Regions from separate parts of the Stenotrophomonas sp. 05N37 genome, predicted to be linked through region 2. Evidence: predicted binding sites of a transcription regulator. Region 2 holds the regulator's gene; each other region holds the start of a gene.
The links. Region 2 encodes HrcA, which represses chaperone genes, less so after heat shock. Its sites were predicted from a motif close to TTNGCACTCNNNNNNNNNGAGTGCNAA; they were not measured.
Positions count from the first base shown of each region.

Region 1: AC1DGC_RS17400 (co-chaperone GroES) is a predicted target of HrcA. The motif match lies at 3,426-3,452, and genes of this name have one in related genera.
Region 3: rpoH (RNA polymerase sigma factor RpoH) is a predicted target of HrcA. The motif match lies at 3,129-3,155, and genes of this name have one in related genera.

Region 1 covers NZ_JBFTNG010000007.1:185,712-193,607, reverse strand. The annotation lists gene AC1DGC_RS17410 (serine hydrolase domain-containing protein) at 61-1,227, shown strand; gene groL (chaperonin GroEL) at 1,352-3,001, opposite strand; gene AC1DGC_RS17400 (co-chaperone GroES) at 3,091-3,378, opposite strand; gene AC1DGC_RS17395 (endonuclease) at 4,087-5,889, shown strand; gene cutA (divalent-cation tolerance protein CutA) at 5,960-6,298, shown strand; gene AC1DGC_RS17385 (protein-disulfide reductase DsbD family protein) at 6,298-7,896, shown strand, end outside.
Region 2 covers NZ_JBFTNG010000002.1:827,500-835,395, reverse strand. The annotation lists gene AC1DGC_RS10485 (hypothetical protein) at 1-9, opposite strand, end outside; gene dnaJ (molecular chaperone DnaJ) at 644-1,771, opposite strand; gene dnaK (molecular chaperone DnaK) at 1,935-3,863, opposite strand; gene grpE (nucleotide exchange factor GrpE) at 4,004-4,519, opposite strand; gene hrcA (heat-inducible transcriptional repressor HrcA) at 4,604-5,671, opposite strand; gene recN (DNA repair protein RecN) at 5,783-7,444, shown strand; gene AC1DGC_RS10455 (LysR family transcriptional regulator) at 7,500-7,896, opposite strand, start outside.
Region 3 covers NZ_JBFTNG010000007.1:95,389-103,284, forward strand. The annotation lists gene AC1DGC_RS16985 (hypothetical protein) at 1-2,139, shown strand, start outside; gene rpoH (RNA polymerase sigma factor RpoH) at 3,166-4,041, shown strand; gene purD (phosphoribosylamine--glycine ligase) at 4,349-5,632, opposite strand; gene AC1DGC_RS17000 (hypothetical protein) at 5,705-6,571, opposite strand; gene purH (bifunctional phosphoribosylaminoimidazolecarboxamide formyltransferase/IMP cyclohydrolase) at 6,589-7,896, opposite strand, start outside.

The DNA.
Region 1 (7,896 bases), on a different contig from region 2:
CACTGTGCCGGCGGGGCCGCCGCGGTAGCATGCGCCACACCTCCCGCTGGAGTGCCGTGCATGCGCCTGTTCGCCGTGTTGCTCGCCGTGGTGGCCCCCGTGACCGCCCTCGCTGCGGCCCCGCCCGCCCCACCACCGATGGCCGACGCCGCTGCAGTGGAGGCGGAAATGGCGCGCTTGATGCGCGCCACCGGGGCGCAGGGGTGGGCCGTGGCGGTGGTCGATCAGGGCAAGGTGGTGCAGCTGCATGCGGCCGGAAAACGCAACGCGGCCGGCGACCCGCTGACGACCGACACGGTGATGTACGGCGCGTCGCTGACCAAGATGGCCTTCGCCTACATGGTGATGCAGTTGGTGGACGAGGGGGTGCTGGACCTGGACCGGCCGATCGGCGCGTACCTGGAGCGCCCCTTGCCGGATTACCCGGCAGAGAAGCAGTACGCGCCCTGGCCGGACCTGAAGGACGACCCGCGCTGGCAACGCCTGACCGCGCGGATGCTGCTCAGCCATCGCAGCGGATTCGCCAATTTCGCGTTCCTGGAGCCGGATGGAAAGCTGCGCCTGCACTTCGATCCAGGCACGCGCTACGCCTACTCCGGCGAAGGCCTGATCCTGCTGCAGTTCGTCCTGGAGCGCGGCTTGGGCCTGGAGGTGGGCGCGGAGATGCAGCGGCGGGTGTTCGACCGCTTCGGCATGACCCGCACCAGCATGACCTGGCGCGCCGACTTCGCCGGCAACCTGGCCGACGGCTGGACCCAGGACGGCCGCACCGAACCACACGACGAACGCAGCCGGGTGCGTGCGGCGGGCTCGATGGATACCACCATCGCCGACATGGCCCGGTTTGCCGCCGGCTACGTGCGCGGCGAGGGACTGTCGGCCAAGGCGCGGGCAGCGCTGGTCCGCGCGCAGTGGCCGATCACCACGGCCAGCCAGTTCCCGACCCTGCAGGACGCGCTGGCGCCCGCGAAACGGCGCCGCGACCTCGCCGCCGGGCTGGGCGTGGTGGTGTTCCAGGGGCCGCAGGGGCGCGGGTTCTACAAGGGCGGCCACGACGATGCGGTCGGCAACACGCTGGTGTGCGTGGCGTGGCGCCAACGCTGCGTGGTGGTGCTGGGCAACGACGTGCGCGCCGAAGCGGCGTTTCCTGCGCTGGTGCGGTTCGTTCTGGGCGAGACCGGCGTGCCGTGGACGTGGGAGTACGGGGGCAAGGCGTTCGTGGAGTGACGCCGACAACAAAAAAACCCCGCCTTCCGGCGGGGTTTTTCGTCGTGCGTTGGCGGATGGCAGGTACCGACCACGGTCGGTACCTACCGCTCCGATGTGTGCCGACCGATGGCCGGCATCTCCATCAGAAGTCCATGCCGCCCATGCCGCCCATGCCACCCATGCCGCCGCCCGCTGCGCCAGCGCCGTCATCCTTCTTCGGGGCTTCGGCAACCATGGCTTCGGTGGTGATCATCAGGCCGGCGATCGAGGCCGCGTTCTGCAGCGCCGAACGGGTCACCTTGGTCGGGTCCAGGATGCCGAATTCCAGCATGTCGCCGAATTCGCCGGTGGCCGCGTTGTAGCCGTAGCTACCGGTGCCTTCCTTGACCTTGTTGACGATGACCGACGGCTCTTCGCCGGCGTTGGCGACGATTTCGCGCAGCGGGGCTTCCATCGCGCGCAGGGCGATCTGGATGCCGTGGTTCTGGTCTTCGTTGGCACCCTTCAGGCCGGCCAGCGCGGTGACCGCACGGACCAGGGCCACGCCGCCGCCCGGGACCACGCCTTCTTCAACGGCTGCACGGGTCGCGTGCAGGGCGTCGTCGACGCGATCCTTCTTTTCCTTCATTTCGATTTCGGTCGAGGCGCCGACCTTGATCACGGCAACGCCGCCGGCCAGCTTGGCCACGCGTTCCTGCAGCTTTTCACGGTCGTAATCGGACGAGGTGTCTTCGATCTGGGTCTTGATCTGGGTCACGCGCGCATCGATGTTGGCCTTCTCGCCGGCACCGTCGATGATGGTGGTGTTTTCCTTGGAGACCTGCACCTTCTTGGCGCGGCCCAGGTCCTTGATCGTCGCCTTTTCCAGCGACAGACCGATTTCCTCGGAGATCACGGTGCCGCCGGTCAGCACGGCCATGTCTTCCAGCATCGCCTTGCGACGGTCGCCGAAGCCCGGTGCCTTGACGGCCACGACCTTGACGATGCCACGGATGGTGTTGACGACCAGGGTGGCCAGCGCTTCGCCTTCGATGTCTTCGGCGATGATCAGCAGCGGCTTGCCGGCCTTGGCGACGCCTTCCAGCACCGGCAGCAGGTCACGCACGTTGGAGATCTTCTTGTCGTGCAGCAGCACGTAGGGATCGTCCAGGTCGGCGGTCTGCGACTGCTGGTTGTTGATGAAGTACGGGGACAGGTAGCCACGGTCGAACTGCATGCCTTCGACGACGTCCAGCTCGTTGTCCAGGCCCGAGCCTTCTTCAACGGTGATGACGCCTTCCTTGGTCACGCGGCGCATCGCTTCGGCGATGATGTTGCCGATCGACTCGTCGGAGTTGGCCGAGATCGTACCGACCTGGGCAATGGCCTTGTCGTCGGCGGTCGGCTTGGAGATGTTCTTCAGCTCGGCGACGGCGGCGATGACGGCCTTGTCGATACCGCGCTTGAGGTCCATCGGGTTCATGCCGGCAGCGACGGCCTTGGCGCCTTCGCGGATCAGGGCCTGGGCCAGCACGGTGGCGGTGGTGGTGCCGTCGCCGGCGTCGTCGTTGGTGCGGGAAGCGACTTCCTTCACCATCTGGGCGCCCATGTTCTCGAACTTGTCAGCCAGTTCGATTTCCTTGGCGACGGACACGCCATCCTTGGTGATGGTCGGGGCGCCGAAGCTCTTCTCGAGCACGACGTTGCGGCCCTTCGGGCCCAGGGTGGCCTTCACGGCATTGGCGAGCACGTTGACGCCGCGCACCATGCGCGAGCGGGCATCTTCACCGAAACGAATATCTTTGGCAGCCATTGCGATTACCTTTTATGGAGAGCCGGGCCAAGCCCGGCTGCTTGAATGGGGGAAATTGCGGACGCGCCGGCACGGGCCGGCGGCATCACTCAGCCGACGATGGCGAGGATGTCGTCTTCGCGCAGGACCTTGTACTCGACGCCTTCAGACTTGTAGCTGCTGCCGGCGTACTGGCCGTAGATGACCTTGTCACCGACCTTCAGCGACGGCGCGCGGACGCTGCCGTTGTCCAGGGGCTTGCCCGGGCCGACGGCCACGACTTCACCCTTGGTCGACTTTTCCTTGGCGGAATCCGGAATCACGATGCCGCCGGACGAGATTTCGTCGGCTTCGATCGGCTTGACTACAACGCGGTCATGAAGCGGCTTGATGCTCATGTGAGACCCTTTTAAGTTGTTGATTGGTCTAGGAAAGTCTGGCGATGTTAGCACTCGCACAAGGCGACTGCCAGCCACGCTCACGAAAAAACCCGGCAGTGCGGGTACGGAGCAGAGATGGTGCTGGGTGCGCGCCTTTCAAGGGGCAGGGTCGAAATTTTTCCGGGCTGCGTGTGGTTCAAGGACAACGGCAAGGGCAAAGGCAAAGCTCCCTGTCCCCGTTCGGGACTGCCGCTAGCGTGGGGGGCCCCGTAGCGACCGGTAGGCCCCTGGCGCAAATGTCCCCCGGCCTGGCGGCCTCCTCCTTTATTTTGCCCAGGAGCCTACCGGCCGCTACGGGGCTCGGGTGCGGCAAGCAGGTAGAAGCCAAGCTGTTTTGGCGTTGGTCGGTGGGTCGGGCGCTGGGGCCCCATGCCCTTGGAGGCGAAATAAAGGAGGAGGGGGCGGCCGCAGGCCGACGCCGGGGGACATTTGCCGGAAAGGGTATGGGGGCCCAGCGCCCGATCCACCGACTCCCGCTTGAGGCGAAATAAGGGGGGAGGCGTCGCCGGAAGGGGATGGAGTCCCAGCGCCCCACCTACCTACCCCACCAACCGCCATTTTCTTGACGCACGTCCCACTGTGGGAGGCCGATTACGACACATCGATAGATGTGTCATCTGGATTGATTAGATTCGGCCGGCGATACCCAATCACAAGGAGACGTAGATGAGGTTGCTCACACCGCTGTCCCTGGGGTGCCTGCTGGCGTTGGCCGGCACCGCCCAGGCGGATGTATTCATCAATGAACTGCACTACGACGACAGCACCGCCGCCGGCGACGTCGGCGAGGCCATCGAGGTGGTGGCCACCGGTGGCGAGGACCTGTCCAGCTACCGGCTGTACCTCTACAACGGCAGCACCCCGTCGGCGGCCACCGTGTACGCCAACAACCCGGTGCCGGCCGGCAGCGCGGCCAGCTGCGGCAAGGCCAGCATCGCCACGGTCAGCTACCCGAGCAACGGCATCCAGAACGGCGCCAATGACGGCATCGCGCTGGTGGATGGCAGCGGCAAGGTGGTCCAGTTCATCAGCTACGAAGGCACCATCACCGCCGCCGGTGGTCCGGCCGCGGGCCTGACCAGCCAGAACATCCCGGTCAGCGAGAGCAACAGCACCGCCCCGGGCACCTCCCTGCAGCTCACCGGCAATGGCAGCCAGTACGCCCACTTCACCTGGGCAGCCTCGGGCGCGCAGACCTTCGGTGCCTGCAACGCCGGGCAGACCTTCAGCGGCGGCGGTGGCACGGGCCCGAACACCCCGCCCTCGGTGAGCACCACCACTCCGGAACAGGGGGCCAGCACCTTCCCGGCCGCCGCCGACCTGGGCGTAACCTTCAGCGAAACGGTCAGCCTGGCCAGCGGCGCCTTCGTGCTCAGCTGCGGCCAGTCCGGCACGGTGCCGCTGACCCACGCCAGCAGTGGCAGCCGCTTCACCCTGTCCACCAACACCGCCCTGGTGGCTGGCGAGGCGTGCCGCTTCGATATCCGCGCCAGCCGCATCACCGATGCACAGGGCGCGCATCCGGCCGCCGACACCCGCATCGCCTTCACCGTGGCCAGCGGCACCGGCAACCCGGACCCGGGCAACCCCGATCCCGGCAACCCCGGCACGCCGGGCGAGTACTACTCGCGGGTCAACACCAGCAACCCGAGCCAGCTGCGCTGCTCGCTGCACGAGACCATCAAGGGCCACACCGCCTACCCGTACAGCGGCTCGGGCACCAGCACCTGGACCATCCTGGAGATCGCCGACGAGGATCCCAACAACAGCGGCAAGATCCTGGACGCCTACCGCAACCGCAGCTACACCAAGGTGAGCGGCCGCGCGGGCACCGGCAGCGGCCTGACCTACAACCGCGAGCACACCTGGCCCAACTCGCTGGGCTTTGCCAGCACCACCGGTGACAAGGGCCTGCCGTATGCGCCCTACACCGACACCCACATGCTGTACCTGACCGACGCGCAGTGGAACGCCGACCGCGGCAACAAGCCCTTCGGCAAATGCGACAGCAACTGCGGCGAACGCGCCACCGAGGCCAACAACGGGTTCGGCGGTGGCAGCGGCGGCTACCCGGGCAACTCCAACTGGGTGCGCACGCCGGACGGCAACACCGGCACGTTTGAAGTGTGGGGCCACCGCAAGGGCGACATGGCGCGCGCGGTGATGTACATGGCGATCCGCTATGAAGGGGGCAAAGACGCCAAGACCGGCCAGTCCGAGCCGGACCTGGAACTGACCGACGACCGCAGCAAGATCGTCAAGACGTCGGCCTCGCCGGCCTACATGGGCCTGCTCTCGACGCTGATCGAGTGGCACCTGGCCGATCCGCCGGATGCCGCCGAACGTGCCCGCAATGAAGTGATCTACAGCTTCCAGGGCAACCGCAACCCGTTCATCGACCACCCCGAGTGGGCGACCCCGGGCCTGTTCACCTCGGCCAAGCCGAGCACCTGCCAGCTGCTCAACTGAGCCCCACCGACCGGCGCCGCAACGGCGCCGGTCGGACCATTGGCATCCCACGGTCCTATACTCGGCGGTCATGTCGATCGCCGATCCCGTATTCATTCTGTTCACCACCTGCCCCGACGCGGCGACCGCGGCGCGGCTGGCGCGTGCGCTGGTGGAAGAACGCCTGGCGGCCTGCGTTACCCGCCTGGACGCGGCGCACGCCACGTACCGCTGGCACGGGGAGATCTGCGAGGACCACGAGGTCCAACTGCTGATCAAGACCACCGGCAGCCGCCTGGACGCGGCCATCGCGCGCGTGCAGGCCCTGCACCCGTATGAACTCCCGGAGTGCATCGCGGTCGAAACCCGCGCTGGCCTGCCGGCGTACCTGGATTGGATTCGGGCACAGACCCGAGAGGAAATTGATTGATGACCCTGTTTGGTCGTGTTGCCGCGCTGTGCGCGTTGTTCGTGGTGTCCCTGCCGGCGCTGGCTGTCAGCGAGAAGGACCTGCTGCCGGTGGACGAGGCCTTCGGGCTGAGTGCGCAGGCGCGGGATCGCGACCGCATCGAGATCAGCTGGAAGATCGCGCCGGGGTACTACCTCTACCGCCATCGCACCACGGTCAAGGCCGACGCCGGCTTCGCCGCCGAGGCGCTGCAGATGCCGGCCGGCAAGAAACACCAGGACGATTTCTTCGGCGAGGTGGAAACCTACCGCGAACGCCTGACCGCGGTGCTGCCGGGCAAGGCCGCCGACGGCACCGACACGGTGACGCTGGAGATCCGCTACCAGGGCTGCGCCGACGCTGGCGTGTGCTACCCGCCGCAGAAGCGCAGCGTCAAAGTGACGTTGCCCGCCGGTGCGGGGAGCAGTGCAGCGGTGGCCGCGGCGGCACCGGCCACGGGCTCGCCTTTCAACAACCCGTTGGCCGGCAACAGCGGCGGTGGCCTGCGCCTGCCGGGTACCAGCACGGCCCAGGCACTGCCGCTGCCGTCCGAACGCGCCTTCGGCTTCGATGCGATCGTCGACGATGGCAACACGGTGCTGCTGCGTTTCAGCCCGGCACCGGGCTATTACCTGTACCGCGACCGCACCTCGCTGAAGCTGGAAGGCGCCGCCGGCCTGCGCGCGGACAAGCCGTTGTGGCCCGCGGCCAAGTCGCACCGCGACGAACACTTCGGCGACGTGGCGGTCTATTTCGACCAGGTGGACGTGAAGTTGCCGCTGCGCCGCAGCCGCCCTGAGGCGGTCGACACCACCCTGGTGATCACCTTCCAGGGCTGCCAGACCGACGGCATCTGCTACCCGCCGATGACGCGCCGGGTGAAGCTGTCGCTGCCCGCCGGCAAGGTCAACGCCAGTGCCGATGAAGCCGCGCACAGGAACGACGTGATCGTCCCGCTGCCGGGCAAAATCACGCGTACCAACGTGCGCGAGCGCGACACGGCCGGGATCGCCACCCAGCCGATGCTGATCCGCCCGAACGAGACGGCGCCGGCGGCGATCGATGCCGGCGTGGCGCCCGACGCCAGTGCCGACAACGCGCAGCGCACCCGCCCGCCAGGCGACGACGCCGCGCCGACGACCTTGATCGGCGCACTGCTGCTGGCCCTGCTGGGCGGCCTGATCCTCAACCTGATGCCGTGCGTGCTGCCGATCCTGTCGCTGAAGGTGCTGGGCGTGGCGCAGAGCGGAGAGAGCCGCCAGCGCGCGCGCAGCCATGCGCTGTGGTACACCGCCGGCGTGCTGGTGGCGTTCGCGGCGATCGGCGCGCTGGTGCTGGCGCTGCGCGCCGCCGGCCAGGCGGCCGGCTGGGGCTTCCAGCTGCAGCACCCGTGGTTCATCGCCGCGCTGGTGTACCTGATGTTCACCGTGGGCCTGAGCCTGTCCGGCGTGTTCACCCTGGGCGGCAGCCTGGGCGGGATGGGCCAGTCGCTCGCCGCGCGCAGCGGCCCGGTCGGCGACTTCTTCACCGGCGTGCTCGCCTGCGTGGTGGCCAGCCCGTGCGTGGCGCCGTTCATGGGC
Region 2 (7,896 bases):
CTCCGTCATTCCCTCCAGGCGAAGGGACGACACAGGATGGTCGGCACCCACCGAATATGTCCATCGCGTGCCAGGCGGCAACTGCAGAGGACCCTCGAGCGTCCCGTCACGCGCATCCAGCGTGCATGTCTCCAATGACGTGGCGGACACCGCGCCCGCACTGAGGGCGGCAGCCACCCCGGCGACCGACAAGGCGCGGCGTGCCGCCGAAGGTAGTGGTCGAGCGGCGCCGCGGGCGATACGGGTGCGTTTTTTCATCCAGGCAGGGTAGTGATCGCTGCGGGCGCAGTCACCCACATCGGTCGCGATCAGCCCGGCAAGCAGGCAGACTGCACGGCACCGCGACGCGATGCGCTTCGCAGATGCCGGGATGCCCTCGTGTGCAATTGACCTCCCCATCAGGGCGACGGGAAAGAAAGAAGGTTCGTCTCCGCGTCTGAGGGGAGCGGCGTGCTGCAAGGGCCGTCGCAGCGTGAGGGGCCGGCCGCAGGCCGACGCCGGAACAGGTATGGAGCCCCAGCGCCCGACTCACCGACCGCCGTGCCTGGGCTCGAAGCACGCTTCTGCTTGCCCCGCATACGGGCGAAAAAAAAAGCCCCCTGTCTCCAGGGGGCCTTCGGTACAACACAGCAACCGATGTCGCTTACGACGTCATCCGGTCCCAGAAACCCTTCACGCCGTCGATGAACGTCGCCGACTTCGGCGAGTGCTTGCGCGCTTCTTCGCCGGTGAAGGTGGTCTCGAACTGCTCCAGCAGCTTGCGCTGCTCGGGGGTGAGGTTGACCGGGGTCTCGACCACCACGCGGCAGTACAGGTCGCCTTCGCTACGGCTGCGCACCGAACGCACGCCCTTGCCGCGCAACCGGAACAGCTTGCCGGTCTGGGTTTCGGCCGGGATGCGGATTTCCGCGTACCCGCCCAGGGTGGCCACGCGCACGGTATCGCCCAGCGCGGCCTGCGAAATGCGGATCGGCACTTCGCAGTGCAGGTCGTCGCCATCGCGCTGGAAGATCGCGTGCTCGCGCACCCGCACTTCCACGTACAGATCGCCCGGCGGCGTCCCGGCCGGACCGGCCTCGCCTTCGCCGGACAGGCGGATGCGGTCGCCGGTATCGACGCCCGCAGGCACCTTCACCGACAACACCTTGTCTTCCTCCACACGGCCATTGCCGTGGCAGGTCTTGCACGGGTTCTGGATGATCTTGCCGCGCCCGTTGCAGTTGTGGCAGGCCTGCTGCATGGCGAAGATGCCGCGTTGGATGCGGACCTGGCCGTGGCCATGGCACACGCTGCAGGTATCCACCTTGCCGTCTTCGGAACCACTGCCATCGCAGTCGTCGCACTCGGCCAGGGTCGGGATCTCGATGCGGCGTTCCACGCCCATCACCGCTTCTTCCAGGTCCAGTTCCATCACGTAGCCGACGTCGGCACCGCGACGCGCCTGGCGCTGGCCACCCCCGGCACCGCCGAAGATGTTGCCGAAGATGTCACCGAAGATGTCCCCCATGTCCGGGCCACCACCGCCGCCACCGCCGCCCATGCCGTGCTCGAACGCGGCATGGCCGTGCGCGTCGTACATGCGCCGCTTGTTGGTGTCCGACAGGGTTTCGTAGGCTTCCTTGCACTCCTTGAAGGAGGCTTCGGCCGCGCTGTCACCCGGGTTGCGGTCGGGGTGGTACTTCATCGCACAACGGCGATAGGACTTCTTCAGCTCTTCTTCGGTCGCCGTGCGGGAGACGCCCAGCACTTCGTAGTAATCGCGCTTGCTCATGGTGTTGAATCGGGTTCCGGAAGTCGGGATTCGTCAAAGCGGAAGAGCGGAACCAGGTCCGCTCTTGCGCCGGGGCGCCCCGACAAGCTGCGATGCAGTTGCCAGGACCCAGGGGAAACGACGACGGGACGCTGCCTGCGCAACGTCCCGGGTCGGGTCCGGATCAGGACTTCTTGTCGTCCTTGACTTCGGTGAACTCGGCGTCGACCACATCGTCGTGCGCGCCGTTGTTGGCACCGGCATCCGGGCCCGGGGCGGCACCGCCCTGCTCGGCCGCCGCCGAGGCAGCGAACAGCGCCTGGCCGGCTTCTTCCAGCACCTTCGACTTGGCTTCGATCTGCGCCTTGTCGTCGCCCTTCATGGCGGTTTCCAGGTCGGCCAGGGCCGACTCCACCTTGCCGATCACGTCGCCGCCGACCTTGCTGCCGTGCTCGGTGATCGCGGTACGGGTACCGTGGATCAGCGCGTCAGCCTGGTTGCGGGCCTGGACCAGCTCGTGGAACTTCTTGTCTTCTTCGCGGTTGGCTTCCGCATCGGCCACCATGCGCGCGATCTCGTCCTCGGACAGGCCCGAACCGGCCTTGATCTCGACCTTCTGTTCCTTGTTGGTCTTCTTGTCCTTGGCCGACACGTGCAGGATGCCGTTGGCGTCGATGTCGAAGGACACTTCCACCTGCGGCATGCCGCGCGGGGCCGGCTCGATGCCGGAGAGGTCGAACTTGGCCAGCGACTTGTTGAAGCGGGCCTGCTCGCGCTCACCCTGCAGCACGTGCACGGTCACGGCCGACTGGTTGTCCTCGGCGGTGGAGAACACCTGCGAGGCCTTGGTCGGGATGGTGGTGTTCTTCTCGATGATCTTGGTGAACACGCCGCCCATGGTCTCGATGCCCAGCGACAGCGGGGTCACGTCCAGCAGCAGCACGTCCTTGACGTCGCCGCCCAGCACGCCACCCTGGATCGCCGCACCCAGTGCCACGGCTTCGTCCGGGTTGACGTCCTTGCGCGGTTCCTTGCCGAAGAACTCGGTGACCGCCTGCTGCACCTTCGGCATGCGGGTCTGGCCACCGACCAGGATCACTTCGCTGATGTCGCTCGAGCGCAGGCCGGCGTCGTTCAACGCCACGCGGCACGGCTCGATCGACTTCTTGATCAGCTCTTCCACCAGCGCTTCCAGCTTGGCGCGGGTCAGCTTGATGTTGAGGTGCTTCGGGCCCGAGGCGTCGGCGGTGACGTACGGCAGGTTCACTTCGGTCTGCTGGGCGCTGGACAGCTCGATCTTGGCGCGCTCGGCGGCGTCCTTCAGGCGCTGCAGGGCCAACGGATCCTTGCGCAGGTCGATGCCCTGGTCCTTGTTGAACTCGTCGACGAGGTACTCGATGACGCGGTTGTCGAAGTCTTCGCCGCCCAGGAAGGTGTCGCCGTTGGTGGCCAGCACTTCGAACTGCTTCTCACCGTCGACGTTGGCGATCTCGATCACCGACACGTCGAAGGTGCCGCCGCCCAGGTCGTACACCACGATCTTGCGATCCTTGTTGTCGCCCTTGTCCAGGCCATAGGCCAGCGCGGCCGCGGTCGGCTCGTTGATGATGCGCTTGACGTCCAGGCCGGCGATGCGGCCGGCGTCCTTGGTGGCCTGGCGCTGGCTGTCGTTGAAGTAGGCCGGCACGGTGATCACCGCCTCGGTGACCGTCTCGCCCAGGAAGGCTTCGGCGGTCTTCTTCATCTTCTCCAGCACGCGCGCGGAGATTTCCTGCGGCGCCATCTTCTTGGCATCGCTGGTCTGCACCCAGGCGTCGCCGTTGTCGTGGGCCAGGATGCCGTAGGGCACGTGCGCGATGTCCTTCTGGACTTCAGCGTCGGTGAACTTGCGGCCGATCAGGCGCTTGACGGCGTAGAAGGTGTTCTTCGGGTTGGTGACGGCCTGGCGCTTGGCCGAGGCACCCACCAGCACTTCGCCGTCCTTGGTGTAGGCGACGATGGACGGCGTGGTGCGGTCGCCCTCGGCGTTTTCGATGACGCGGGCCTTGCCGCCGTCCATGATCGCCACACACGAGTTGGTGGTGCCGAGGTCGATACCAATGATCTTGCCCATGAGGGAGACTCCTGAAAGTTCTGGGAATCCGGCAGTTGCCGGGTTATGAATGGGATGTGTGGGACGCTGCCGGGACTTTCAAGCCATCCACCAAACACAGTGTCCGATGCTGGCAAAACCCGTTCAGCGTCCGCTGGCGATCAATCGCGGGCGACCACGACCAGGGCCGGGCGCAGCAGGCGATCGTTGAGCAGGTAACCCTTCTGGAACACCTGGACCACGCTGCCCGGGGCCGCGCCGGGCGCGTCGACCTGGCTGATGGCCTGGTGGTGGTCCGGGTTGAACGGCTGGCCGGTCGGGTCGAGCAGGGTCAGCCCGTTGTCGGCGGCCACCTTGAGCAGCTGCTTGTAGGTCAGCTCCAGGCCTTCGCGCAGCGGGCTGGGCTCGGCACCGGCGCTGTTGAGGCCGGCGTCCAGGCTGTCGAACACCGGCAGCAGTTCGCCGAGCAGCTTTTCGTTGGCGAAGCGGCGTGCCTGTTCGACGTCGCGGGCCACGCGCTTGCGCTGGTTGTCCAGGTCGGCGCGCTCGCGCAGCGACTCGGCGCGCAGCAGGGCCACCTCGTTGTGCAGGCTGTCCAGCTGCTGCTGCAGGGACGGCTCGGCAGCCGGCTCACCGGCGGGATTCTGGGATGCGATATCGGGCTGATCTTGGTTCATTTCCGGATCCTTGGCGGTGACTCTCCGCCTCCACCCACCCCTATGTGGGCGCGGGGTCGGGATTCAAGAGCCCGGCGGCGGGTTTTATGCCCGATCCCGGGACAATCCGCCGCCCGCCGGGTCCGCCAGCGCCGCCCCCAGCACCTGGGCGGTGGCCTCCACCAGCGGGATCATGCGGTCATAGGCCATCCGCTTGGGGCCGATCACCCCCAGCACGCCCAGCACCTGGCCGCCGGCCGAATACGGCGCGGTCACCAGCGATACGCTTTCCAGCGGCATCACCCCGGTCTCTTCGCCGATGAAGATGCGCACGCCCGGGGCCTGGATGGTGCGCTCGAGCAGCTGCAGGATCTCGCGCTTGCTGGCGAACACGTCGAACAGCTCGCGCAACCGCTCCAGGTCGGACAGGTCCTGCACGCCCATCAGCCGGGTCGCGCCGGCCAGCACCATGTCATCGGCCGGCGGCACCAGCGCCTGCTCGGCCAGCTCGATGCCGTGGGCCAGCAACTGCTCCATCTCCGACTGCGCATCGCGCAGTTCCAGCAACAGCCGCTGGCGGATCTCGGCCAGCGGGCGCCCGGCACAGTTGGCATTGAGGTAGTTGGCCACCTGCTCCAGTTCCCCCGGGCCGAAGGCGCGGCGCGGCTCGATCACCCGGTTCTGCACTTCGTTGTCGGCAAACACCAGGATCGCCAGTACCCGGCGCGCATCCAGGGCCACGAAATCGATATGCCGGAAGGCGAACTGCTCGCGCCGCGGCGCACTGACCACGCCCACGAAATGGCTCATGGCCGAGAGCAGCTCGGAGGCACTGCCCAACAGCGCCTGGGTGCCGTTGCCGGTGGCCAGTTCCGTGCGCAGCCGGCTGAGCTCGCCCTCGCCGGGCGGCTGCATCTTGACCAGGCTGTCCACGAACACCCGATAGCCGTGCGCGGTGGGTACCCGCCCGGCCGAGGTATGCGGCGAGCTGAGCAGGCCCAGGTCCTCCAGGTCACCCAGGATGTTGCGGATGGTGGCGGGGCTGACATCCAACCCGGCCAGTCGCGCCAGCGTCTGCGACCCGACCGGCTCGCCATCCTGGATGTGGCGTGCGATCAGCGTCCGCAGCAGGTGGCGGGCGCGGGGCGCAAGATGTGACGCAGATGGGTGCATGGAATCAGCCTGTGAGACGCCACCTTAGATAATGGCTGCGGGGAGCGAAGGCAAGTCATTGGTGCTGCCGTCCACCCATGCTAGCTTTGCGCGGCTCGAGAACAGACAACCATGCTCAGACATCTATCGATCAAGGATTTTGCCGTCGTCCGCGCTACCGAACTCGAATTCGGGCCGGGCATGACCGTGGTTTCCGGCGAGACCGGCGCCGGCAAGTCGCTGATGGTCGACGCGCTCGGCTTCCTGTCCGGCCTGCGCGCCGACAGCGGCGTGGTCCGCCACGGCGCCGCGCGCGCCGAGCTGTCGGCCGAATTCGCCCCGGAACCGGATGCCGCCGCGCGGCGCTGGCTGCGCGAGAACGAGCTCGACGACGAGGACCAGTGCCAGCTGCGCCGGATCATCCGCGCCGACGGCGGCTCGCGGGCGTGGATCAACGGGCGCCCGGTCACCCTGACCCAGCTGACCGAACTGGCCGCCACGCTGGTCGAAATCCACGGCCAGCATGAACAGCAGGCCCTGCTGGCGCGGCCCTCGCAGCTGGCGCTGCTGGATGCCTTCGCCCGCAACGAGGCCGAGCGCGGCCAGGTCCGCCAGGCCGCCGCGCGCTGGCAGGCGCTGGTGGACGAGGCCGAGTCGCTGTCGCGCCAGGGCGATGTCAGCGACCGCATCGGCTACCTGGAGCACCAGCTGGGCGAACTGCAACGCGAAGACCTGGAACCGGCGTCGATCGAGCAGCTCGGCAGCAGCCACCGTCGCCAGGCGCATGCCAGCGCGCTGATCGCCGCCTGCGACGTGGCCGTGGCCCGCCTCAACGGCGACGACGACACCTCGGCGCTGCAGCTGTTGCAGCAGACCCGCCACGAGCTGTCCCGCGTGGCCGAGCACGACCCGCGCCTGGGCGAGGTGGATGCCCTGCTCGACAGCGCCGTGATCCAGCTGCATGAAGCGCTGGTCCTGCTGGACCGCGTGTTGGGCGACCTGGACGCCGATCCCGAGCAGTTCGAGGACATCGAGCGCCGCCTGGGCCGGCTGCACGACCTGTCCCGAAAGCACCGCGTGCCGATGGAAAGCCTGGGCGAACACCGCGACGCGATGCAGGCCGAGGTGGAACAGCTTCGCGGCGCCGACGTGCGCCTGCAGGCGCTGGCCGGCGAAATCGAGCGGGCCGCCGGGCAATGGCAGGTGGTCGCCGACGTCCTCAGCAGCAGCCGCCGCAAGGCCGCCAAGGCGCTCTCGGACACCACCACCACCCTGATCGGCGAGCTCGGCATGGGCGGCGGCCAGTTCCTGATCGAGATCGAGCCGCAGGCGGTGTCCAAACCGGACCCGAACGGTGCCGAACGGGTCGAATTCCTGGTCGCCGCCAATGCCGGCCAGCCGCCCCGCGCGCTGCGCAAGGTCGCCTCCGGTGGCGAGCTGTCGCGCATCTCGCTGGCGATCGAAGTGGCGGCGCTCGACCTGGACGCGGTGCCCACCATGGTCTTTGACGAGGTCGATTCGGGCATCGGCGGTGCCGTGGCCGATATCGTCGGGCACAAGCTGCGGGCCCTGGGCGAAAAGCGCCAGGTGCTGTGCGTCACCCACCTGCCGCAGGTCGCCTCCAAGGGCCACGCCCATTACCGGGTCAGCAAGGCACCGGTGGACGGCATGACCCAGAGTGCGGTGGAAAAGCTGGACACCAAGGCCCGCGAAGAAGAGCTGGCGCGGATGCTCGGCGGCGTGGAAGTCAGCAAGGAAGCCCGCGCCGCGGCCCGCAAGCTGCTGCAGGTCTGACGGCGGGCAGCGGTCGCTGGCCGGCGCTTGGCGGTGCCGGCCGGCCAGGCGCCGCTCACCCCAGCGGCCGTCCCAGGTCGACCCGTTCCACCAGGAAATCCAGCAGGGCGCGCACCCGCAGCGGCAGGTAGCCGCCCTGCCCCTGGAACACCGCGTGCACCTCCTCAAGGTCGCCGGGGTTGGCCTGTTCCAGCACCGGCAGCAGGCGCCCGGCCGCGATGTCGTCCTGCACCTGGAACGCCGCCAGCCGCGCCATGCCCACCCCGCCCAGCGCCAGTCGCCGCAGTGCTTCGCCATCGCTGGCCCGGGCACTGCCGTCGATGGGCACCACCCGGCGCTGACCGTCCACGAGCAGCGGCCAGCCCGACAGCGCGCGCGGGTGGCCGATGTCGAGGCGGTTGTGCGCCAGCAATGCCTCCGCGCTCTGCGGCAGGCCGTGCCGGGCGGCGTAG
Region 3 (7,896 bases), on a different contig from region 2:
GAGGCGCAGTCCGCGCCGGGCCACAGCGAATTCCTCGGTACCGGCGGCAGCCTCTACTACCTGCGCCACACCGACGTGCTGCCCGGCTCGGAGCAGGTGGTGCTGGAAGTGCGCGACCGCACCACCGGCCGCACCGAAACCCGCGCCACCCTGCAGGAAGGCGTGGACTACGAGATCGACAACCTGCAGGGTCGCCTGATCCTGACCCGGCCGCTGGCCCAGCTCACCCGCGAGAACGTCCGCAGCATCACCCGCGACATGCCGCTCGATGGCTACGACCAGTTGCTGCTGGTGGACTACGAGTACGTGCCGCTGGGCTTCAGCAGCGACGACGTCACCTATGGTGCGCGTGGCCGGCAGTGGATCGGCGACCACGTCGCCATCGGCGGCACCTGGATCGACGAAAACCGCAGCGGCGAGAACTACAGCCTCAAGGGCGCCGACCTCACCCTGCAGGCCGGGCGCGGTACCTACCTGAAGGTCGAGCAGACCCGTACCGACGCCACGGCTGCTCCAGTGTTCTATTCGGACAACGGCGGCCTGAGCTTCATCCGCCGCAACCCGTACGAAGGCCGGCGCTCCGGCACCGCCAGCGCCGTGGAAGCGCGGGCCAACCTGCGCGAGCTGGGCTGGACCCGCCGCGACTGGAGCCTGGGTGCCTGGTGGCGCGATGTGGACGCCGGCTTCTCGGTGGCCCGCCAGGACACCGGCCAACCCATCCAGGAATACGGCGCGGAGTTCCTCGGCTACCTCACCGACGATCTCAGCCTGTATGGCCGGCACACCCGCACCGAGCAGGGCGACCTGGCGCTGGAGCAGAGCCAGCTCACCGCCGAGTGGCGGCTGGGCAACGACGGCCAGCTCACCGGCGAACTGCGTCGCGTGCGCGAAGAACAGGCACTGCAGGACGTGTCCGCGCTGCTGGCGGCGGTTGGCTATCGGCAGCGCTTCGGGTCCTCGTGGGAGTTGTACGGCACCGGCCAGGTCACGCTGGACGATGATGGCGGCGCGTACGAGAAGAACGACCTGCTCACCCTGGGCGCGCGCTATCTGTTCGGCGACCGCAGCAGCGTCGGCGCCGAGCTCAGTGGTGGTAGCCGCGGCCACGGGGCCAAGGTGGATGCCGAGTACCGCATGGCCCCGGACCACAGCCTGTACGGCAGTTACAGCTACAGCACCGACCGCACCGGCACCGATCCGCTGTTCGACACCGGCCTGCAGAGTGGCTGGACGCTGGGCCAGCGCTGGCGCCTGAGCAACCAGGTCAACGTCTACAACGAAAGCCAGTACCTCAAGGATCGCCGCCAGGACAGCGCCGGGCTGGTGCACACCTTCGGCATGGATTTCTATCCCGCGCAGGGCTGGAACCTGGGCTTCACGGTCATGGACGGCGAGCTGGATTCCAGCGCCGGCCGCATCGACCGCCGCGCCTACAGCGTCAGCGGCGGCCGTACCGATGCGGTGGCGCAGTGGAGCAGCAAGCTGGAGTACCGCCGCGACAGCGGGGCCGAACAGCGCGAGCAGTGGGTGACCACCAACCGGCTGCTGTACAAGCTCAACGAAGACTGGCGCTTCGCGCTGCGCGCCAACTACGCCGACACCGACGATCGCATCAATCCGCTGGCCGACGCCAAGCTGGTGGAGACCAACGTCGGCTTTGCCTGGCGACCGCACGACAGCACCGGTTGGGCGGGCTTCGGCAAGTTCACCTATCTCTACGACGTGGCCTCGCTGGGCCAGGAAGGCGGCAACCTGTACGACCAGCGCTCGCAGGTGCTGTCGCTGGAAGGCATCCGCCAGCTCGGCGCGCGCTGGGAACTGGCCGGCAAGCTGGCCTCCCGCTGGGGCGACTACCGCACCGGCCGCGGTGAAGGGGCCTGGCTGGACAGCCGCGCCGATTTCGCCGCGTTGCAGGTGCGTTATCGCCTGTTCGAGAAGTGGGAAGGGCTGGCCGAACACCGCTGGCTGAAGGTGCGCGACGGTGGCGTGCGCAAGGGCTGGCTGGTGGGGCTGGACCGGCGGGTAGGGGAGAACTTCAAGGTCGGGGTGGGGTACAACTTCACCGAGTTCAGCGATGACATGACCGAGCTGCGGTATGACCAGAAGGGGTTCTTCTTGAATATGGCGGGGTATTACTAGGCTTCGGCGGTCGGCTTCGGTGGGGGGGGGGTAGAGCCGAGCCATGCTCGGCTGGGCCACCGACCAAGCTGGCGTTGTCTGGCTGGCACGCATTCGTTTTCGTCATTGTCTGGCGTGCCACGCATCTGTCTTCGTCGTTGTCTGGCCTGCCACGCATCTATCTTCGTCATTGTCTGGCCTGCCACGCATGGCGTGGCACTACTGGAGATGGCGGCTTCGGCGGTCGGCTTCGGCGGGTGGGCTGTTGGTAGAGCCGAGCCATGCTCGGCTGGGCCACCGACCAAGCTGGCGTTGTCTGGCTGGCACGCATTCGTTTTCGTCATTGTCTGGCGTGCCACTACCGGAGATGGCGGCTTCGGCGGTCGGCTTCGGCGGGTGGGCTGATGTCGACGCAGGCCATGCCGGCCACGGCCAACCCTGACCGCGCGGCCACGTCCGTAGATCCAGGCCACGCCTGAATAGGCCACCGACCAACCCCGACCGGCCCAGCACCCGTAGATCCAGGCCACGCCTGGATGGGCCACCGACCAACCCCGACCCGCCCAGCGACGTCCGTAGATCCAGGCCACGCCTGGATAGGCCGCCGACCAACCCCGACCGGCCCAGCACCCGTAGATCCAGGCCACGCCTGGATGGGCCACCGACCAACCCCGACCCGCCCAGCGACGTCCGTAGATCCAGGCCACGCCTGGATAGGCCGCCGACCAACCCCGACCCCGCCCGCCCACGACCCTGCATCACAGCCCGCAGGCCCCACGATGCAGGGGGCTGAATGCCGGACAACCTTACCGGCCTGAATAGGCCCTGCCAGACACCGCGTTCAGCAGAAATCCACAGCCCGCCCCCGTGCATTCAATTCCAAGCTATTGAAATTAAACAACTATCTGCAGCCCTCCCGACCCCCTCGCCACTGTCATCATTTCGCGGTACGTTAGTCGGGTGATCGGTGCCAGCGTCCCATCAACAGAACGCTGGAACTTCTTTCCCCTTTAGCAGTCCAATTCCCGGACTGCTAAGATGAGTGCTATGAGCCAGAACACCTCTACTGCCCTTGTGGCAAACAATCTCCCGATCCCCAGTGCGCTCGGTTCGCTGGACGCCTACATCGGTGCCGTGCACCAGATCCCGGTGCTGTCGGTCGATGACGAGCAGGATCTGGCCCGTCGCTTCCGCGACGAGCTGGATCTGGACGCCGCGCGCGAACTGGTCCATTCCCACCTGCGCTTCGTGGTGCACGTGGCCCGTGGCTACAACGGCTACGGCCTTGCGCTGGGCGACCTCATCCAGGAAGGCAACATCGGCCTGATGAAGGCGGTGAAGCGCTTCGACCCGGACATGGGCGTGCGCCTGGTGTCCTTCGCGGTGCATTGGATCCGTGCGGAAATGCACGAGTTCATCCTGAAGAACTGGCGCATCGTCAAGGTCGCCACCACCAAGGCGCAGCGCAAGCTGTTCTTCAATCTGCGCAAGTCCAAGACCCGCCTGGGCTGGATGAACGCGGCCGAAGTCAGCGCCGTGGCCAAGGACCTCAACGTGTCCGAGCGCGAAGTGCTCGAAATGGAATCGCGCCTGTCCGGTCGTGATATTGGTTTCGACGCGCCCAGCGACGAAGACAATGAAAACGCCCCGCCGTCGCCGGCCGCCTACCTGGTGGCCGACGCGGAAGACCCGTCCATGGCCTATGAGCGTGCCGACAGCGAAGACAACAAGCTGCAGCTGCTGCGCGAAGGCATGGCCGAGCTGGATGCGCGTTCGCGCGACATCATCCGCCGTCGCTGGTTGGACGCGGACAGCAAGGTGACCCTGCAGGAGCTGGCCGACGAGTACGGCGTGTCGGCCGAACGCATCCGCCAGGTCGAAGCGAACGCGCTGAAGAAGATGAAGGCGCTGTTTACTGCGTAATACGCGGTGGCAATGGTGTGAACAGAAGGCCCGGGACTGCCGGGCCTTTTCTGTCCCGGTGGCGCTGTCTCATCGCTCATCTCTCCGACACGGCAATGCCAGGCGGTTCGTCTTTCGGTGCGGCGTGACATGGGGAATCGAGGCTGGAGGCTGCGTTCATCCACGCATGGCGTGGATCTACGGTTGGCGGGCGATGGCCTGCGAACGAGGAAGGGCCCCGCAATGCCGGACCCTTCTTCTTTGTTCGGTGTGGCGTGACATGGGGAATCGAGGCCGGAGGCTGCGTTCATCCACGCATGGCGTGGATCTACGATTCCCGCGCGATCGCCCGCCAGCCGATGTCGCTGCGGTGGAATTCGTTGGCCCAGCGGACCGCCGCCACGCCGGCATACGCGTTGGCCTGCGCATCGCCCACGCTGTCGCCCAGCGCCGCCACGCACAGCACCCGGCCGCCGGCGCTCAGCACCTGGCCCTGCGCGTCCAGCACCGTGCCCGCATGGAATACCTTGGCGCTCGCCGGCACCGCATCCAGCCCGTGGATCACATCGCCGGTGATCGGCGTTTCCGGGTAGGGCGATGCGGCCATGACCACGCCCAGCGACGGACGCGGATCCCACTGCGCGTCCACCTCGTGCAGGCGCGCATCGATGGCCGCGTCGAGCAGGTCCACCAGATCCGACTGCAGACGCAGCATCACCGGCTGGGTTTCCGGGTCGCCGAAGCGCACGTTGAATTCGATCACCTTCGGCGCGCCGCTGGCGTCGATCATCAGGCCCGCATACAGGAAGCCGGTAAACGGAATGCCGTCGGCGATCATGCCCTGCACGGTCGGGTTGACCACCTCGCGCATCACCCGCGCATGCACTTCTTCGGTCACCACCGGGGCCGGCGAGTACGCGCCCATGCCGCCGGTGTTCGGGCCGGTGTCGCCGTCGCCCACGCGCTTGTGGTCCTGCGAGGTGGCCATCGGCAGCGCGGTGGTGCCGTCCACCATCGAGATGAAGCTGGCTTCCTCGCCGTCCAGGAACTCCTCGATCACCACGCGCGCGCCGGCATCGCCGAACGCATTGCCGGAGAGCATGTCACGCACCGCGTCCTCGGCCTCGGCCAGGGTCATCGCCACGATCACGCCCTTGCCGGCGGCCAGGCCGTCGGCCTTGACCACGATCGGCGCGCCCTTTTCGCGGACATAAGCCAGCGCCGGCGCCACCTCGGTGTGCACCGCGTAGAAGGCGGTGGGGATGTTGTGGCGGGCCAGGAAGTCCTTGGCGTAGGCCTTGCTGCCCTCCAGCTGCGCGGCGGCGGCGGTGGGCCCGAAGATGCGGTGGCCGGCCGCGCGGAAACGATCGACCACGCCCGCCACCAGCGGCACTTCCGGGCCGACCACGGTCAGCGCGATGCCTTCGTCGGCGACCAGCGCCAGCAGGCCGTCCAGGTCGGTGACCTTGACCGGCACGTTGCGGCATTTGGCCTCGGTGGCGGTGCCGGCGTTGCCGGGCGCCACCAGGACCTCGCTCACGTTCGCGGATTGGGCGAGCTTCCAGGCCAGGGCGTGTTCACGGCCGCCGGCGCCAATGACCAGGATCTTCAATGCAGTTCTCGCGGAGGGGAGCAGGACCGCGATTTTACGCCGTGCAGGACGCGCCTGCACCGCGCCAGGGCATTACTGGCAGCCTTCGCGCTGCAGGGCGTCGGGGAAGGCGTAGGTCCAGGTCTTTGGGTCCAGCGTGAAGCGATGTTCGCGCCGCACCTGCCTGCCACCGCACTCGATGCCGGTCTCCTCGATCACCAGCGGCCAGGTCCGTGCGCTGCGGTCGCTGTCGTCCATGCGCAGGGCGAAATCGAGGTTGAACGTCCGGGTCCGGCAGTCGTCGGCCTGCTCGGCGTCATCGCAGTCGTAGGCGGCGGTGTTGTCGATGTGGCTGCGCACGCTGCCGGTGTCCACCAGCCCGTTCGGGCCGGGCAGGATCAACGCCTGCGATTGCAGCGCGTAACCCTGGCCATACCAGCCACTCTCGTTGCGGAAGCCGTAGAAATCGCTGCCGGCACGGATGATCTCCACCGTGCCCGGGCGGCCGCTGCTGCCATAGGTGCCGCCGGTGAGGTCGGCCGCCACGTCGAAGCCGTCCGCGGCCGGGCGCAGCACGTAGAAGTCGATCGTGCCGGGGTCGGCATGGCCGCCCTCGACCAGCTCGCCACACACGGCCAGCAGCTGCTGCCAGCTGTCACCACTCACCACCGGCTGCTCGGCGCACACCGTCCAGTCGGTGGCGCGCGCCTGGCCGTCCTGCGTCCACGTGCCGCGCCAGCCCTCGGAAAGCCGCGCGTCCTTGCCGTAGCGTTGGGCCAGGAACGCCTGCAGGCGGGCAGTGCGGCTGACGTGCGGGGCGGCGGTGGCCGGAGCGGCCGCCGCTGCGCTGGGAGCGGTCGGCTGCGCCGGGGCAGGTGCAGCGGCCGGCTTGCAGCCGGCCAGCACTGCGCTGGCGCCGATCGCCAGCGCCAGCAGGGACTTCAATGGCATGGCAGACATCCGTGTCGCTCCTTGATTCAGTGGCGGAAGTGGCGCACGCCGGTGAACACCATGGCCAGGCCATGCTCGTCGGCGGCCGCGATCACTTCGCTGTCGCGCATCGAGCCACCCGGCTGGATCACCGCCTTGATGCCGGCCGCCGCGGCGGCATCGATGCCATCGCGGAACGGGAAGAATGCATCGGAGGCCATCACCGAGCCTTCCACCACCAGGTTCGCATCGGCGGCCTTGATGCCGGCGATGCGCGCCGAGTACACCCGGCTCATCTGGCCGGCACCGACACCGATGGTGCGGTTGTCCTTGGCGTAGACGATCGCGTTGGACTTGACGAACTTGGCCACGTTCCAGGCGAACAGCAGGTCGGCGAACTGCTTCTCGGTCGGCGCCAGCGTGCTGACCACCTTCAGTTCGTCACGGCGCATGCCGCGGTTGTCCGAGGACTGCACCAGCAGGCCCGAGCCGATCCGCTTGGTGTCGTAGTTGTTGCGGCCGTCGCCATGCGGGATGCGCAGCACGCGCACGTTGGCCTTCTTCTGCGCGTATGCCAGCGCGGCCGGCTCGAAGTCCGGGGCGATCAGCACTTCCACGAACTGGCGGTCCAGGATCACCTGCGCGGTGGCCGCATCGAGGGGCGTGTTGAAGGCGATGATGCCGCCGAACGCACTGGTCGGGTCGGTGGCGTAGGCCAGTTCGTAGGCATCGCCGTTGCCGGCACCCACGGCCACGCCGCACGGGTTGGCGTGCTTGACGATCACGCAGGCCGGCGCGTCGAACTGGCGCACGCATTCCCACGCCGCATCGGCGTCGGCCAGGTTGTTGTAGCTCAGTTCCTTGCCCTGCAGCTGCTGGAACGTGGCCAGCGTGCCCGGCACCGGGTACAGGTCGCGGTAGAACGCGCCGCTCTGGTGCGGGTTCTCGCCGTAGCGCAGGTCCATCACCTTCACGAAGCTGGAATTCATCTGCGCCGGGAATTCGGCACGCACCGGCACGGCGGTGTCGGTGGTGGTGACGGCAGACAGATAGTTGCTGATCGCCGCGTCGTACTGCGCCACGCGGTTGAACGCGGCCACCGAGAAAGCGAAGCGCCTGGCTGCCGAGAGCTGGCCATCGTTGGCCTCCAGCTCGGCCAGCAGGTCGGCGTACTGCGACGGGTCGGTGGCCACCGCCACGCGCGCGAAGTTCTTCGCGGCCGAACGCAGCATCGCCGGGCCACCGATGTCGATGTTCTCCACGGCGTCTTCCAGCGTGCAGTCGGCCTTGGCCGTCACCGACTCGAACGGATACAGGTTCAGCACCAGCAGGTCGATCGCGCCGATGCCGTGTTC